Regions from separate parts of the Halalkalibacterium halodurans genome, predicted to be linked through region 2. Evidence: riboswitches for the same ligand, from Rfam matches in the RefSeq annotation. Region 2 holds a riboswitch; the other holds the start of a gene.

Region 1 (7,927 bases), 1.2 Mb from region 2:
GCCGCTCTGGGAAGGAGATGAAGTGACGGAATCCTTAAGTGTGTCAGGTAAGAAATTAGATACGATGAATTTACTCCCTGCTCCCTTCCCGTTAGAGGAAGTTCTTACCCCAAGGGACATTCGTCATTTGAATCGCCTTTATGGTATCGGTGGCCTGAGCTATGGAAACTTGAGTGCACGAAAAGATGAGAACAACTTCTGGATGAGCGCAAGCGGGATTGACAAATCAAATATGAGCGATGTAGGCAAAGACTTTCTATACATTTCTGGCTACGATGAAAAAAGCAATGCGATGAAGGTGAGCATCCCGCCAAAAATCAAGCCGAAGCGGGCGTCTGTAGATGCGATCGAGCATTGGATGATCTATCGTGAGCATCCTGAGGTCGGTGCGATCGTTCATATTCACGCATGGATGGACGGGATTCAAGCGACACAATTCAATTATCCATGCGGCACCCTTGAACTAGCCGAAACCGTTGCGCAAATGGTTAGTGAATCGGAGGATCCGTCTCGAACGGTAATCGGCTTGAAAAACCATGGGCTCACGATCACCGGTCGTGATTTAGATGACATTTTCGAACGGATTGATGGAAAAATCATTCCTCAAGTTCCGATGGATTAGAATCATTATAACGAAATTCACCATAAAAAAACAGAAGAAATAGGTGAAAACATGAAAGCGATCCAATTTGATCTAAGCATTCCTAAATATGCATTAAGCAAGGCGATGGGAAAAATGAATTCGTCTCTCTATGTGGAATCGCCGTTTTCATGCCTTCAACTAAGAGACGTAGAAAAACCGGCTCTCCCGAACGACCACTGGGTAGAAATTAAAGTGAAATATGGGGGAATCTGCGGGAGTGACCTAAACCTCATTTTTTTAAATGACAGTCCAGCTACCTCTCCTTTCGTTTCCTTCCCGTTTACCCTTGGGCATGAAATGGTTGGGACGATTTCTAAAGCAAGAAAAAGTGTGACAAATTTACAAGTGGGTCAGCGCGTCGTCATCGATCCGCTTCTTTCCTGCGAGGTTCGCGGCATTACCCCCGTCTGTTCTGAATGTGCAAACGGAAATTATAACCTATGTCACCATATGAACGATGGCGACATTGCCCCTGGTTTATTGACAGGAACATGCAAAGACACAGGTGGTAGTTGGGGCCGGTACTTGGTCGCCCATCAAAGTCAGGTTATTTCGTTGCCTTCTAGTGTGGATGATGACAATGGTGTACTCGTGGAGCCATTTGCCTGTGCCCTTCATGCGGTCTTGCAAAACAGGCCGAAGCCTTCAGACACGGTATTTGTCATCGGATCGGGGGTGATTGGCATTTGCGTGATCGCTGCCATTAGAGCGTTAGAGATCCCATGCAAAATCGTGACGTTAGCCAAACACCCCTTTCAAGCGGAACTTGCTAAGCAATTTGGGGCGGACGAAATCGTATTTCTTTCGCGAAAACGAGACTACGTTACAGCGGTTGCCGAGTCATTCAACGCCAATGTCCTTCATCCCGTTTTTGGTGAACCGATTGTACATGGAGGGGCGGACATCGTATACGAATGTGTCGGAAATCGCAAAAGCTTGCATGACTCTTTGCGATTTGCCCGTAAAGGGGGCAAAGTCGTCTTGATCGGACTCGCAAGCTTTATCGACAACCTTGATATGACGATGATTTGGCTAAATGAGCTAGAGGTTAAAGGCAGTTTCACTTACGGCATGGAAGATTGGCAGGGAGGAAAAAAACGAACGTTACAAATCGCAGTCGATTTAATAGCCGACGGGAAGGTAGATCTCTCCCCTTTAATTACCCATCGTTTTCCGTTGGAAGCGTACCGTGAAGCACTGGCAACTGCGGCAAATAAGAAAAAAGGCCAAACCATGAAAGTCGTTTTTGAGCCTTAATAATAAAGAGAAGCGAGCTGACGTTTTCAAAGGATCAAGCAGCTCGCTTTTTTGATTAAATGTGTCTCCTGTATAGTGCTTCGCCTGATCTGACAGCAAACAACGACGGTATCAGCTACTTTTTTCTGGCAACAAAGGCGAAGCAATCAAATGAAGCGTCTCATCTTCTAATCCATGGGGCGAAGATCATCACACAGCTTTTCGTCAATCCAAGCAACGGCGCTTTTGGCTGCCCCCGTCACGATGATTGATTGTTCGTTTAATGTGTTAACTACTCCCCCTTTTGCTATTCGAAAATTAAATACGAACTTCAAACTCCCTTATAAGCACGGCATTACCTGAGATTTCGATCATGACATCATCCGTTTGCTCAGTAACTGTGACGGCAATACGACCATCTTTACCGATTTCATGCCCTTGTTCGACGATTAACTGGAGCGAAGGTGATGACTCTATGTATTTATGATAATAGGCGCCCATCACGCCAGAAGCCGTTCCTGTAACTGGGTCCTCTACCGTACCGGAATACGGTGAAGAAAAATGGCGAGCGTGCATATCGGCCTCTTGGTCATACGTTTCTAAACAAAACGGATGGACAGAGGCGCGAGGCATTTCTTGCAAAATATGAGGGAAATGTTGATTGTTTGGCTGCATTCGCTTAAAAGCATCGAGCTTTTTAATCGGAATCAGTAAGGTCCACGTACCAGTGCTACCATAGACTACTGGTAGCTCCTCATGGAGATCCTTTTCTTCAAGGGCAAGCGAAGCGGCCAATTCCGATCGTGATCCACTAAATGCTCGAAGCTGAGGTGCGGCTTGCTTCATCGTAATCATCATCGAACGATCTACATCTATGCTCAGCCGAATGGGCAAAATGCCTGCTTTCGTTTCAATCGTGATCTCGTCTCGATCTGGAAGTAATCCTTTCGTCTTTAACGCATAGATCGTTGCCATTGTGGCATGTCCACAAAGATTTATTTCGTGACCTGGTGTAAAGAACCGAATGTTTACATCTGCTCGTTCGGATGGAAGCGGGAAGGCAGTTTCATTAAAACCTACTTCCTTCGCGATTTTTTGCCTATCCGAATCAGTCAAGCCCTCCCCGTCTAAAACGATTCCAGCAGGATTTCCTTTCGATGGTACTGTACTAAATGCTTCGTAATGTTCTACTTTGATTGATCTCATCTCATCCTCCTTTTATTTCATCGACTGTTCAATTGGTCAATACGTTTACGCATTTTTTAAAATCAAGAGTGTCTGCTTGCTTGTTTTTTATTAAATAGTTCATAAAGCTCATCGCATAAAGCTTTTTGTAGGCTTGCAACACTTCTATCTCCGTGTGATCAAATTCGTATGCTTTAAGAAACGTTGTTTCAGAATGAACGGATTGAATAAGATACCGAGCCACATCCCACAACGGGTCCCCAATGATCGCTAGCTCAAAATCTAGGAAAAGAAAACGACCATCACTTCCCTCTCCAACATTTGCAAGCCTAGCATCGCGATGGATGAGACAAAGTGCTCTTTGATTTCTATCGTAGGCTGCTCGGACGGAATTGATAGCCGACCAATACATAGACTCATATTTTTCTGTTCCAATCGTCTGGAGCCAATTCGGTGCAAACGATTCAAGGTAATCAAGCCAGGTTTCTTTCGTTACACCATTTCCAGGGTCAAACACGCTTGGCTTTTGAACAGTATGTTGATGAAGTTCACGTAATAAGCTTCCAATAATTTCGTCTAAGTCAGCCGCTTGGATGTTTTTCTGTAGCGGCTCGTATGTCAGCTGCTCATATGCATCCACGAGAGAAGGACAAATGGCTTGAGGGACAGTACGTAGCGCATGCACTTCTCGTAAATACCCTTCTTTTTTTCGGTATTGCTTTTTAATCAATTGACTCCCGTCTACCGTGACTAAGTGAACCGTATTACCTGACCACGGACTCGACAAATCCTCGATGATTTGTTCGTTCATATCACCCTCTCCTTTTATCTTGCCTTTAACATTTTGAAGGTATTTGTCAGCTTTTTCGTAAAGCAATCGAATATCCAGATTCACGTTCGTGTCAATTGACCTTTCCTACGATCGACACACCCTCGCGGCAAGATTCTCTTAGCATACAAATGTACTCCCGCCTAGATCTGTTGTTTTTTACCAACTCCCTTTCTATTGTATGACAATTCATTATAAAAATCATCCGTTTTAAGCAATGCTGAGCTGAGGATTGTTAAAGTGGGAACCATACAACTTCTTGAAAAGGTCTAGAATCTCACACTTTTCATGTCATTCCTTATAAGAACGATCGGGCAATTTTTTTGTATGTTCTCTCGCGCGTTAATGGGAGTCGAACGAGAGACAGGCGGCGACTCCTTCGGGAAAAGCAAACAAGGAAGCTGGAGCGTTGCCCGCGGCAAAGAAAACACAACGAATGCAAACAAGATGTGCGTGAGTCGATGGTTGCACTTGTGCTTTTGGTGAAAGCGTCCGCCAAGTCGCGATTTTAAACGAATCAGAAAAGCTGCCTCTAAAGATAGACTTTTGAGGCAGCACCTTTTACGTTATTGCGGCAAATATTGAAGCAATGCGGTTGCGATCGAAAAATAGATGAAAAGGCCAAGAATGTCATTCAAGGTCGTAATGAACGGCCCTGATGCAACCGCTGGGTCAATTTTTAGTTTATTAATGATGAGAGGGATTGTGGCTCCTACCATTGTCGCGACACTTAATGTCAATAGTAACGAAACACCGACGATTCCCGCTAACACGAAGCTTCCATAAAGGAAAGGAATGACGATTAAAAGGGTTACGGCACACATGATTCCGAGCATAATGCCGGTTCCAAACTCTCGCTTCAGCATTTTACCAACGGTGGATCGGTCTACTGTTCCAACAGCTAATCCACGAACAACAACCGCCAAAGCCTGTGTTCCCGTATTTCCAGCTGAATCCATAATGAGCGGGATAAAGACAGATAAAAGAATGACAGCTTCCAACGTTTCTTCGAATTGACCGATCACTTCTGCGGTAATGAGGCCTAAAAACATCAGCATAATGATCCATGGTGCCCGTTTTCTTGCAGCTGTAAAGGCAGAAATGTTGGTATCCATCGAGCCTCTAGCAGCGGCCATTTCTCCAAAGTCTTCTTCTGTTTCCTCCTCTAGTACATCGATAATGTCATCAACCGTCACAATTCCAACTAATGTCCCTTGCTCTGTAACGACAGGTGCTGCGAGGAAATCGTATTTCTTAATTAATTTTGCCACGTCTTCTTGGTCCTCACCTACCAAAACAGAAACTACGCGAGTGCTCATAATCGTTTCAATGGTTTGATCCGATGGGGCGGTTATCAAATCCCGTAACGACACAACGCCAACGAGTTTTTTCTGTTCATCCACTACATATAAATAATAGATCGTTTCCGCATCAGGGCCTTCTTTTCGCAAATGGTCGATGACGTCAGCAGCCGTATCGGTCGAGCGAAGGACAATAAATTCTTTCGTCATAATCGCTCCAGCCGTCTCCGGTGGATAGGACATAAGCTCCTTGATCTCGCTTGCTTCCTTTTTATTCATCGCCACTAAAATTTCTTGTGCCTTCACTTGATCAATCTCTGCTAAAAAATTGGCCGCATCATCGGCGTACATATCATTAAGCATCGCAGTAGAGTATTCACGATCCAACTCTAAAATGAGCTCTTTTTGTTCGCTGACATCTAACTGCTTGAACACTTCCGCCATTTCTTCTGGCGTTAAAGCAGCGTAGACAAACTGACGATCCTCCGCATCAAGCAATAAGTATAGATCCGCTTGATCGGTCGGGTGTAGATCTAAAAACAGTTCACGAAATCTCTCGATCTTTTTCGATGTAATAACATCAACCACAGTTCGAATATAATCATCTCTTGTTTGTTTTGTTAATCTTACCATTTAAATTCCTCCTTTTTTATGAAAGGAAGAACATGCCTCTAAGAGAGTAAGGCACGCCTGCCTTCCTTAATTCAGTTGTCTGGATTGATGGCATCAGGCTGGGTTCAGGACTACTATCCATCGTGCCTCACCTCCTTGAAATTTAAACAAAAAACACCCTCCACGAATGGAAGGTGTCAACATGAGCAACACAAAAAAAGCATGACTAATGATCACCAAACTCCTCCATTCGTAGAGCTTTAGCACTGTGCGGCATAGGACGAAGCCAGCTACGTTAAAAACCACCTTATGTCGATGGTTTCTGTTGACCCATTGGCGTCTTTGGACGTTTTTGGGCAGCAGCGTATCTCCAGCACAGGAGCCTCACCTAACGAGGATGATTCAATTTACATGTTTGAATGTAACACGTTTATTTTTTACCTGTCAACAATATTTTTTAAACTATAGGCAAGCTTCATCATAAAAAAGTTAATTTTTTTCACTGCTTTATCGTATGTTTTCTCTTGTAAATCGTGCAAGGCCTTTATAACGTTTTCAATGTAATCGTTACGGTCGTCCCTTTTAGTTCCTGTGAAGTGATGTCTATGGTGCCCCCATGCTTTTTAATAATTTGTGAGGCGATCGCCAAGCCTAATCCCGTCCCGCCCTTTTTCCGAGACCGAGATTTATTTACACGATAAAAACGTTCGAACACAAGAGCGAGCTTGTCCTCGGGAATGCCGATCCCTTGATCCGAAAGAATAAATTGGGCCCTGCTTCCTTCACGCCCTATCGTAAGTGAGATTGTTGTCTCTTCATGTGCGTATTTGATCGCATTATCTAACAGATTGCGAATGACTTGCTCGATCCGATCAGGATCTCCTGAAATAATGACATCCTCATCTAGATCTAAGTGGACCTGAAGCCTTTTTTGCGCTGCGAGATAGCGAAATTGCTCCACTACCTCATAGACTAGCTGGGCGAATGCAATCGGTTCATCCTTCATCACATAGGACTCCCCTTCTAGTTGAGCCAAATCCAATAAGTCATTAACGAGTCGCTCCAATCGGTTTGCTTCCTTTTGAATGATGGAAAGCCCTTTGCTCGGATCAATCACTCCTTCCTCTACACCCTCTGCGTAACCTTTCATATAACTAAGCGGCGTACGCAGCTCATGAGACACATCAGCAAGAAACTCCCGCCGCTTTTCTTCCACTCGTTCGAGGGATGACGATAACGTATTAAAGGATTCAGCCAGTTGACCTATCTCGTCCTTTCGACTTCTTGTTGAAGAAATACGTAACGAAAAATCCCCCTTCGCCATCTGAATCGCTGCTTCTTTCATGTCGGTCAGTGGGGTAACCACATGGTTCACAACCTTTTTACCGATTAGGATAATCAGCAAGATGATGACGCTTAAAGAAAGCAATAGTATTTTTCCTACGTTTAAAAACGGCTCATACACATCGGATAGCGGCAGCGAAAAAAATAACGCTCCAGCGAGTTGTTCATTGTCAAATAAAGGGATCGCTACCCCGAGAATTTTTTGCTCAAAGTACGCATTCTCCCGTATCATGACGACCGTTTCCCCTTCTAGCAGCTGCTGTCTTTCGTCAAACGTGATCAAATGTTCATTTGCAAAAGGTTCAAATGGTGAGCCACTCCCAAGCTGCATCGGATCCTCTGTATAAGTTAGCGTGAGCTCTTTGCTGTCGTTTGCCCATTGAATCCGTTCGAAAAAATAGTCATTCGCTCCATGCTCCGCATATACAGTGCGAAGCTCTTGCCCTTCCATGAATAAACGATCGATCTGCTTGTCGATATAAAGTCGTTCATAAAGGAAAAATGTCATCGAAAGGGCGCCAACACTAACGGCGACGATGATTGCGAATATAGCGCTCCATACTTTTGCTTTGATCGACCAATTTTTCATGAGTCTACCTCGAACTTATACCCGACACCCCAAACGGTTTTGATGAATCGATCAGCTGGCTTTAGTTTTAAGCGTAACGTTTTGATGTGAGTATCAACTGTCCGAAGCGTCCCTTGCTGGGTATCCATTCCCCACAAGCGGTCATGGAGATGCTCTCGTGTAAACACACGTCCACGATGTTCCAATAG
Region 2 (7,927 bases):
GGCGGAACGGATCAAAAGTTCAACCTGTTGATGGGGCGCATGCTTCAAGAAGCTTATGGAAACGATAAGCAAGTTGCGATCACGATGCCGTTAATCGAAGGATTGGATGGAGAACGAAAAATGTCTAAATCCTTAAACAATTACATTGGTATTGATGAGGCGCCAAATGAAATTTTTGGAAAGGCCATGTCGATTCCAGATGAGCTCATGGTGAAATACTATGAGTTAGCGACCGATTTATCAATGGATGAAGTAAAAGCGATCGCAAAAGGCCTAGAAGATGGAAGTGTCCATCCACGCGATGCGAAAATGAAGCTTGGCGCTACGCTTGTTCGAATGTATCATGGCGAAAAGGAAGCTGAAGAAGCCGTAAATTACTTTAAAACGGTCTTCCAAAAGCGAGATTTGCCAACGGACATTCCAGAAGTGAAGTGGGATGGCGAATCCCCTGTTTGGATTGTGGACTTGCTTGTGACCCTCGATTTATTGCCATCAAAAGGTGAAGCACGGCGAATGGTGCAAAATGGCGGAGTGAAGCTTAACGGTGAAAAAGTCGAAGACGTCCAGTTACAAGTGGAAATAGAGGATGGCCTCATCGTACAAGTGGGCAAACGGAAATTTAAAAAGCTTGTTCGGTAAAAAGAAAGGGGACATTTGCTTCCCTTCTTCTACCGATGTCAGAACAATATGAATGTTTTTGGTAAGTGGAAAATATAGAAATAGAAAAGCCTTTCATGGAGAGAGGCAGAAAAGCTTACGCTATGGTAAGGGACAGGGGAAGAGAAACGTTTTTCGCTTAATCAATAGAGGAGGGAATGGAGCATGAAGCTTATTCTCAAGTTACTTGCAGGAATCATTGTCGGAATTATCGTCGGTCTCCTAGGAGTTGATTGGATCACACGGATCTTTTTAACCGTTGAGGTGATTCTCGGTCAGTTTATTCGCTTTATGATCCCGCTCATTATTTTGTTTTTTATTGCTTCAGGGGTGACGAAGTTAGGAAATGGTTCAGGGAAGATGGTTGGTCTTACGGTAGGAACAGCTTATGTATCTACACTACTAGCGGGCACGTTAGCATTCTTTGTGGCCTCATTTGTCATGCCGTATGTCGCAAAAGATGGAGGCGTTCCAGAGGAAGGGGCTAGTCTGGCAAGTTTTATTGATTTTGAAATTGCACCGATCATGGGTGTAGTGACTGCATTAGTTTTAGCATTTGCTTTCGGTATAAGTATGACGATGTTGAAAAGCGATACCTTGATCCGTTTTTTTGATGAAGGAAAAGCAGTTGTTGAGTTAATCATTGTGAAAGCGATCATTCCGTTATTGCCTTTTTACATCGCTGGTATTTTTGCAGGGATTGCGGCAGAAGGAACCGTCTTTGCCACATTGCAAGTATTTGGCGTCGTGTTAGTGGTCGCGATTCTCACTCATTGGGTCTGGATTACGATTCAATATGTCGCGGCTGGTTCCTATATTGGCCGAAATCCATTCGCTCTGTTGAAAACAATGCTCCCAGCTTATTTTACCGGCTTAGGTACGATGAGTAGTGCGGCTACGATTCCAGTTACATTAAGGCAAGCAAAACAAAATGGGATCAAAGAAGATATTGCCAACTTCTCGATCCCGTTATGTGCAACGATTCATTTATCAGGGAGTACGATTACGATCGTCAGCTGCTCATTAGCAGTCATGATGGTGATGGAGGGGCTTGCGACACCAACTTATTTCACAATGCTCCCCGTCATCGCAATGCTAGGAGTCATCATGATCGCAGCACCAGGCGTTCCTGGAGGAGCTGTAATGGCCGCCACGGGAGTGTTAGCCTCGATGCTCGGCTTTAGTGAGGCAGCTATCGGTTTAATGATTGCTCTTTATATGGCCCAAGATAGCTTTGGCACAGCAACCAATGTGACAGGAGATGGCGCGATCGCCTTGTTTATCGATAAAATATCCAATAAAGGGTAAAGAGAGCTGGAGGAATGCAATCCTCCGGCTTTTCGCCTATTGACAGGTAAAATATCTTCATGTAGTCTATGAGTTGTAAAAAATTTCATAAATGTCTTCGTTAGGTGAGGCTCCTGTGCTGGAGATACGCTGCTGCCCAAAAACGTCCAAAGACGCCAATGGGTCAACAGAAATCATCGACATAAGGTGATTTTTAATGTAGCTGGATGATTCCTATGCCGCACAGTGCTAAAGCTCTACGAATGGGGGACAACAGTGGCCATTGCCATCGCTATGCCCGATAAAGGGGCATCTTTACGATTATAGTGTGCGTTTCTTATGATCGTCTTGGCATCAGGCTTTCGTTTTTTGAACAATGGAAACATGACGTAATCACCTTCATTCGTATGAGGGTGATTTTTATTTTGAGCTATCCCTTTCTTAGAAGCAGTGGAGGTGGTAAGAGATGGACAGTGAGTCACATGATCAAGGGAACATGTTTATCTCAATTGGCGCAACGGTAACCATCGCTGCCTTTTCGATGATAGCGGACAAGTAAATACGTACAACCACTTCGTTAGGTGAGGCTCCTGTATGGAGATATGCTGCTGCCCAAAAACGTCCAGAGACGCCAATGGGTCAACAGAAATCATCGACATAAGGTGATTTTTAATGTAGCTGGCAATGTCCTATGCCATACAGTGCTAAAGCTCTACGAATGAAGGGAATCTCGCTCATAGAAGATGAGTGTGTTTGGGGAGCCTACCTTTATTTGTAGAAGGTAGGCTTTTTGCACTTTAAGGAAGTTTAGCTTTTGTGACGAACAACGGTTTTTGCTATAAAACATTTTTCTAACCATAAGTGAGGAAAGCAGGTGAACGAAATGACAGAACTGTTAATGAAATTAAGCATCGCATTATTTTTCGGATTATTGATTGGTATTGACCGTCAGTTAAAGCACAAACCTTTAGGATTAAAGACGAGCATGGTCATTTGTGTTGCCAGCTGTCTAGTAACGATCGTGTCGGTCGAATCGTTTCACAGGTTTGCGACCCCGATGTTTAATAATATGGATCCAATGCGCTTAGCGGCGCAAATTGTGAGCGGTGTCGGTTTTTTAGGGGCGGGAGTTATTTTAAGAAAACGAAATGATGTCATTTCCGGTCTGACGACAGCTGCAATGATTTGGGCAGCGTCAGGATTAGGAATTGCTGTTGGCGCAGGCTTCTACATTGAAGCAGGGTATATGGTAGTCCTTTTAATGCTAGCGATAAATGTCTTTCCTCAACTCGTGAAAAAAGTGGGGCCTTCTTCTCTTCGGCAACGAGATGTGGCGGTCAAGATGGTCATGGAGCCGAATATGAGAATGACGGAACTAATCCAATCGATTGAACGAAAAACGAGCATGGCTAAAAAAGGGAGCGACATCCGCATTCGCCATCTGAAATTAAAAGATTTAGAGAACGGTAATCAGCAAGTGGAACTGATTTTATCGGCTCCAGAAAAACAATATACGACGGAAATTTATTACCTCATCAAAAAGATCGACCATGTTCTCACCGTTGATGTGGAACATTTGTAAAAGGAAAGGAGGATTTCTCATGATGATGCTGGACTTCAAAAACAGAGAAGAGTATACCTTTTACTTACACATGTATTTAAAAGAACAAGAACGAGAAAAATTTCGCGATGATTTTCTTGCATTACATCCTATTGATCAAGTGGAGATTTTCTCGGAGTTGAACGTTCAAAAGCGGAAGCGAGTGTATGAATGGATTGGGCCGAAAGAGTTTGCTCCTATATTTAGAGGGATGGAACGGAACCAACAAAAACAGATTGTCACAGAGCTGAAAGAGTCTTACACGATTAAAATGTTCGAAGAAATGGCACCAGACGATATGACCGACTTTTTTGAGGAGATTCCTAATCATTTGACCGGCTATTTTTTAGATCGTATGGATGAACAGGAGGCCCATGCCATCAAGCGTTTAATGTCTTATGAGAAAAAGACAGCTGGTTCCTTGATGACGACTGAATATTTGACCATTCAGCAAGAAAAAACGGTGGCAGATGTATTCGAAACGCTTCGCGCCGAGGGCAAAGATGCCGAAATGATCTACTACCTTTATGTTGTAAACGAGAACAATCAACTGATGGGTGTCCTCTCGTTAAAAGATGTCTTAACCTCTTCATTACATGAAACGGTCCGACAGCTAATGAAAAAGCACGTGATCTCTGTTTTTCCCCATACAGATCAGCGGGAGGTTGTACAACTGATACGTGACTATGACATTGTCGCGATCCCCGTCACAACAGAGACCAATCAAATGATCGGGATCGTGACAGTAGATGATGTCATGGACGTTGTGGAGGATGAAGTAACCGGAGATTTTGAGGAACTGGCAGGGGCAAAGGGTTCGATCAATCTAGAAGTTCATCCAATCAAAGCAGCAATGAAACGTTTACCTTGGCTTCTTCTATTAATGGTTTTTGGGATGGCGACTGCAAGCGTCGTTCAACACTTTGAAGACACACTTGCCCAGCTTGCGTTACTTGCCATTTTCATCCCACTCATAACCGATATGGGAGGGAATACAGGGACGCAGTCATTAGCGGTTGTCGTCAGGCAGTTAACCTTAGAAAAGCTGAAACATCCAACGTGTCGACGAATGATTAAACGAGAGCTGTTGACCGGGCTTATTATGGGGATCGTGTGCGGACTCTTTGCCGCGTTGCTAGCTCAATTTTATGGCTTTGGCAACATGGCTCTTGGGCTGATCGTTGGAACAGCGCTTTTTGGCACGGTCGTCATCTCAACAATGACGGGCACAATCATCCCGATCATTATTCATAAATTACGTATAGATCCTACCGTTGCTTCAGGCCCATTCATTACAACGATTAATGACATAGTCGGTCTACTCCTCTATTTTGCGATTGCTTCATCGCTAGCAACCTATCTATAGAACGAACAACGGGGAATCCCCTCTTGTTCGTTTATATGAAAAAACAATATTTACATCAGATGGGATTGTTATGTTGCCGTGATAACACTAGCCATTGTGCTCATAAGCAAGATGTACGGGAGAGATAAAAACATTCGGTATGGCCAGATGGCACTGTACGTATCCGTCCTTGGACCACTGCTCATTTTCGTCCTTTTATTTCATATTGGGTATGTTGTTAGTGATTTCTTATATTGAATCAAAAACCAGGTGGATCTTTTACCTGGTTTTTCATTTACTAGAAGCTCCATATAGATTACAACCACTTTATTTCTTATAATGAGAGAAGATTCGAACAGAAAGCAGGGAAATCTCATGCCCAAGAGCGAACAAAACAAGCATTGCCCGATTTGTGGCAAAGGAAACAACTGCGGATATGGTGATTGCTGGTGCAATGACGAAGTGTTTCCGAATGGAATCTTTCTTTTAGTTCCACCAGAGCATGTAGGGAAATCATGCATTTGTAGAGAGTGTGTCATACAATTTAGAAAATCAAAAAACAAAGAATAAGTGCCTTTAAAAAAATGATGGAATGGGTGAGGCAGAAATGAGAGATGAACAGGAGCCTCTTGATGAGTCGAAGTTTGAGAAAAAAGTCTCCCCATTTTTTTATGAGATGAAATGGTATTGTAAGCGGTTAACTCATAATAAATGGGAGTCTGAGGACTTATTTCAGGATAGCCTTATAAAAATCTACCTAGCGATGAAACAGCAACCTGATCGAAAAATGACGAAAACCTTCTTCTATCGAATCATTAAACATACGTGGATTGATAGAAAACGTAAAAGGCAGCTACAGGTTGAACCAATAGACGATGTGATGCAGGAGCTACACTTTCACGAAGAATATGAGAGTCGAGAGCTTTTAGAAGTGCTCGCGGAGTATTTAACAATAAAACAATTCGTTGCTCTTTTACTATCTAACGTATTTGCTTTTACCGCGAAAGAGACGGCGACCTTAATGAATGAATCTGAGTCGAACGTGTATACGACGTTGCATCGTGCGAAGAAAAAGCTCCAGCGTTATTTACAAGTTCGCTCTTATTCAGATATGGAACCGCAGATCGGTCCATCGGTTCGTGCTGAAAAAATCGATTCCACGATGTTCGAACAATTCCTCAAAGGGTTTCGTACAAAAAACCCGAGACTTATCTATGAATCCTATTGCGCCCTAAGCCGGGCGGGGATTGAAGTAAGAAAAGGGCGTTCGATTGGTTACACCCTTTGTTTTCAAGTGATTGATCCAGACGGTCATGTGCTAATGATTTGTACATAATTTTTTTACCATGTGGTGTAAGGTATTGCTTCATCCCTTCGTTTATATGAGTAGAACGGAAAAAAGGAGGGGCTTATGAACATAGACTTACTTTACGGTGTCGGCATTTTCATACCTGTGCGTCACTTAGCAAAAGCAACGGATTGGTACAAAGAGATGCTAGGCTTTGAAATGATTCACGAGGATAGCCCAGCTGCCAATGTGTTAAAAGTGGGCGATGGGACAGTGACGTTTTGTCTCGTGACATGTGAAGACATCGAACAACCTAAGTTTCCGCAGAACGATTATGAGGTGAATGTCTATTTTAACTTTCATACGAATGATGTAGAAAAGGCTCACCAACTTCTTTCCTCAAAAGGTGCCAATGTTGGCGAGATTCACGATTATGGAAAGGTTCGCGGCTTCGATCTAATCGATTTAGATGGAAATCATTTTGGGGTCGTCACATGATCGAAGAAAGGGGACACGAAAAAAGATGTCAAGAAAAGCACTAGACATTCCAGTGATCCAATTGCCTGTTTCCAATCTTGAAAAAGCAGTCGAATGGTATCAATCGATGCTTGGTTTGGCGTTTACTTTTCCATTTCAAGAAGGCGACGATGAAGCATGGTTGAACGTGAATGGTAGCATTGGGCTAGGGTTAATTCGTTGCGACGACGTCCCCAATCTGTCGTTTCGAAATAAGAATGGGGAACTGAAGGCGGTGTTAACGTTTCGCGTCGACGACATTCATGCCTTTTATACGGACCTAAAAGATAAAGGCGTACCCGTTGGGGAAATGGTTTATAAAGAAGGGGGAGGTTATAGCTTTATCGTGAAAGATTTAGATGGACATCGGTCTTATATTTGGGAAGGCTGGCCGAAGGAATAAAAAAGGAGAGGTGCTGCTGATGAGAATTGGTGCTGTGTTCGTACCGGTCGTTCATTTGCAAAAGTCGATTGCGTTTTATCGAGATGTGCTCGAGTTAAATCATGTGGGAACTTGGCCAGAGGAGATGGGAGCAGACTTTTATTTTGAGGAGCATAAGCAATATGTAAGTTTAGTGACGGTGAAAGAGAAACAACCACTTGAATTTACGGTAACGGATACGTACAAAAACAGCTACTACAATTTTACTACGGACGATTTAGTAGCTTATCATCAATCCTTAAAGGACAAAGGTGTTGAGGTCACTGACATATATGAGCATGGGCCGATTGAAGGCTTTGATTTTTTCGATGTGGATGGCAATCGGTTTGGGGTGATCGTCGATAAGTGATCCGAAGGGGGAAGTTCTATGCTACAACAGATCATCTATGGGATCGTCCCAGTCAAGTCGATGGATCGGGCGATTCGTTGGTATACGGATGTGCTAGGTATGGAATTCATTTGGCATAGTGAAGATGAGGACTTGGCTCAAATGAACCTCCCTTCTGGGCAAATGGTCTTTTTGCGCGAAACAAGCCATGACACGACCGCTACTTTTTCCTATAACTACAAGCCTCATGGGGTGATTGGCTTTCAAACGGATGACATTTATAAGCTATACGGTCACTTAAAGAAGCATGATGTTCAAGTGGAAGAGATTCATGAAGATGGGGAAGGGAATGCTTTTTTAGATTTTTACGATCTAGATGGGAATTTATTTAATGTTCAATGTGATGTAAAGGTGGGAGAAGGATGAACCCTCAACTAAAATCAATCGATGCTTTTACGGTTATA

Evidence for each region. Region 2 has a riboswitch for magnesium ahead of FED51_RS16365 (MgtC/SapB family protein). Riboswitches for the same ligand answer to the same signal wherever they lie in the genome.
Region 1: it holds a riboswitch for magnesium, as region 2 does, so the genes downstream of both, mgtE (magnesium transporter) here and FED51_RS16365 (MgtC/SapB family protein) in region 2, are expected to answer to the same signal.

The regions. Positions count from the first base shown of each region.
Region 1 is NZ_CP040441.1:2,104,575-2,112,501, reverse strand. Features, by position in the region: gene FED51_RS10320 (class II aldolase/adducin family protein) at 1-622, shown strand, start outside; gene FED51_RS10315 (zinc-dependent alcohol dehydrogenase) at 674-1,900, shown strand; gene FED51_RS10310 (PhzF family phenazine biosynthesis protein) at 2,198-3,085, opposite strand; gene FED51_RS10305 (aminoglycoside phosphotransferase family protein) at 3,114-3,875, opposite strand; gene mgtE (magnesium transporter) at 4,460-5,827, opposite strand; M-box (ykoK) riboswitch at 6,044-6,209, opposite strand; gene FED51_RS10295 (sensor histidine kinase) at 6,351-7,739, opposite strand; gene FED51_RS10290 (response regulator transcription factor) at 7,736-7,927, opposite strand, start outside.
Region 2 is NZ_CP040441.1:3,351,176-3,359,102, reverse strand. Features, by position in the region: gene tyrS (tyrosine--tRNA ligase) at 1-639, shown strand, start outside; gene FED51_RS16370 (dicarboxylate/amino acid:cation symporter) at 823-1,965, shown strand; M-box (ykoK) riboswitch at 2,055-2,220, shown strand; gene FED51_RS21610 (hypothetical protein) at 2,202-2,330, opposite strand; M-box (ykoK) riboswitch at 2,511-2,674, shown strand; gene FED51_RS16365 (MgtC/SapB family protein) at 2,828-3,526, shown strand; gene mgtE (magnesium transporter) at 3,546-4,910, shown strand; gene FED51_RS16355 (cysteine-rich CWC family protein) at 5,229-5,459, shown strand; gene FED51_RS16350 (RNA polymerase sigma factor) at 5,497-6,225, shown strand; gene FED51_RS16345 (VOC family protein) at 6,301-6,675, shown strand; gene FED51_RS16340 (VOC family protein) at 6,701-7,096, shown strand; gene FED51_RS16335 (VOC family protein) at 7,116-7,484, shown strand; gene FED51_RS16330 (VOC family protein) at 7,503-7,889, shown strand; gene FED51_RS16325 (GyrI-like domain-containing protein) at 7,886-7,927, shown strand, end outside.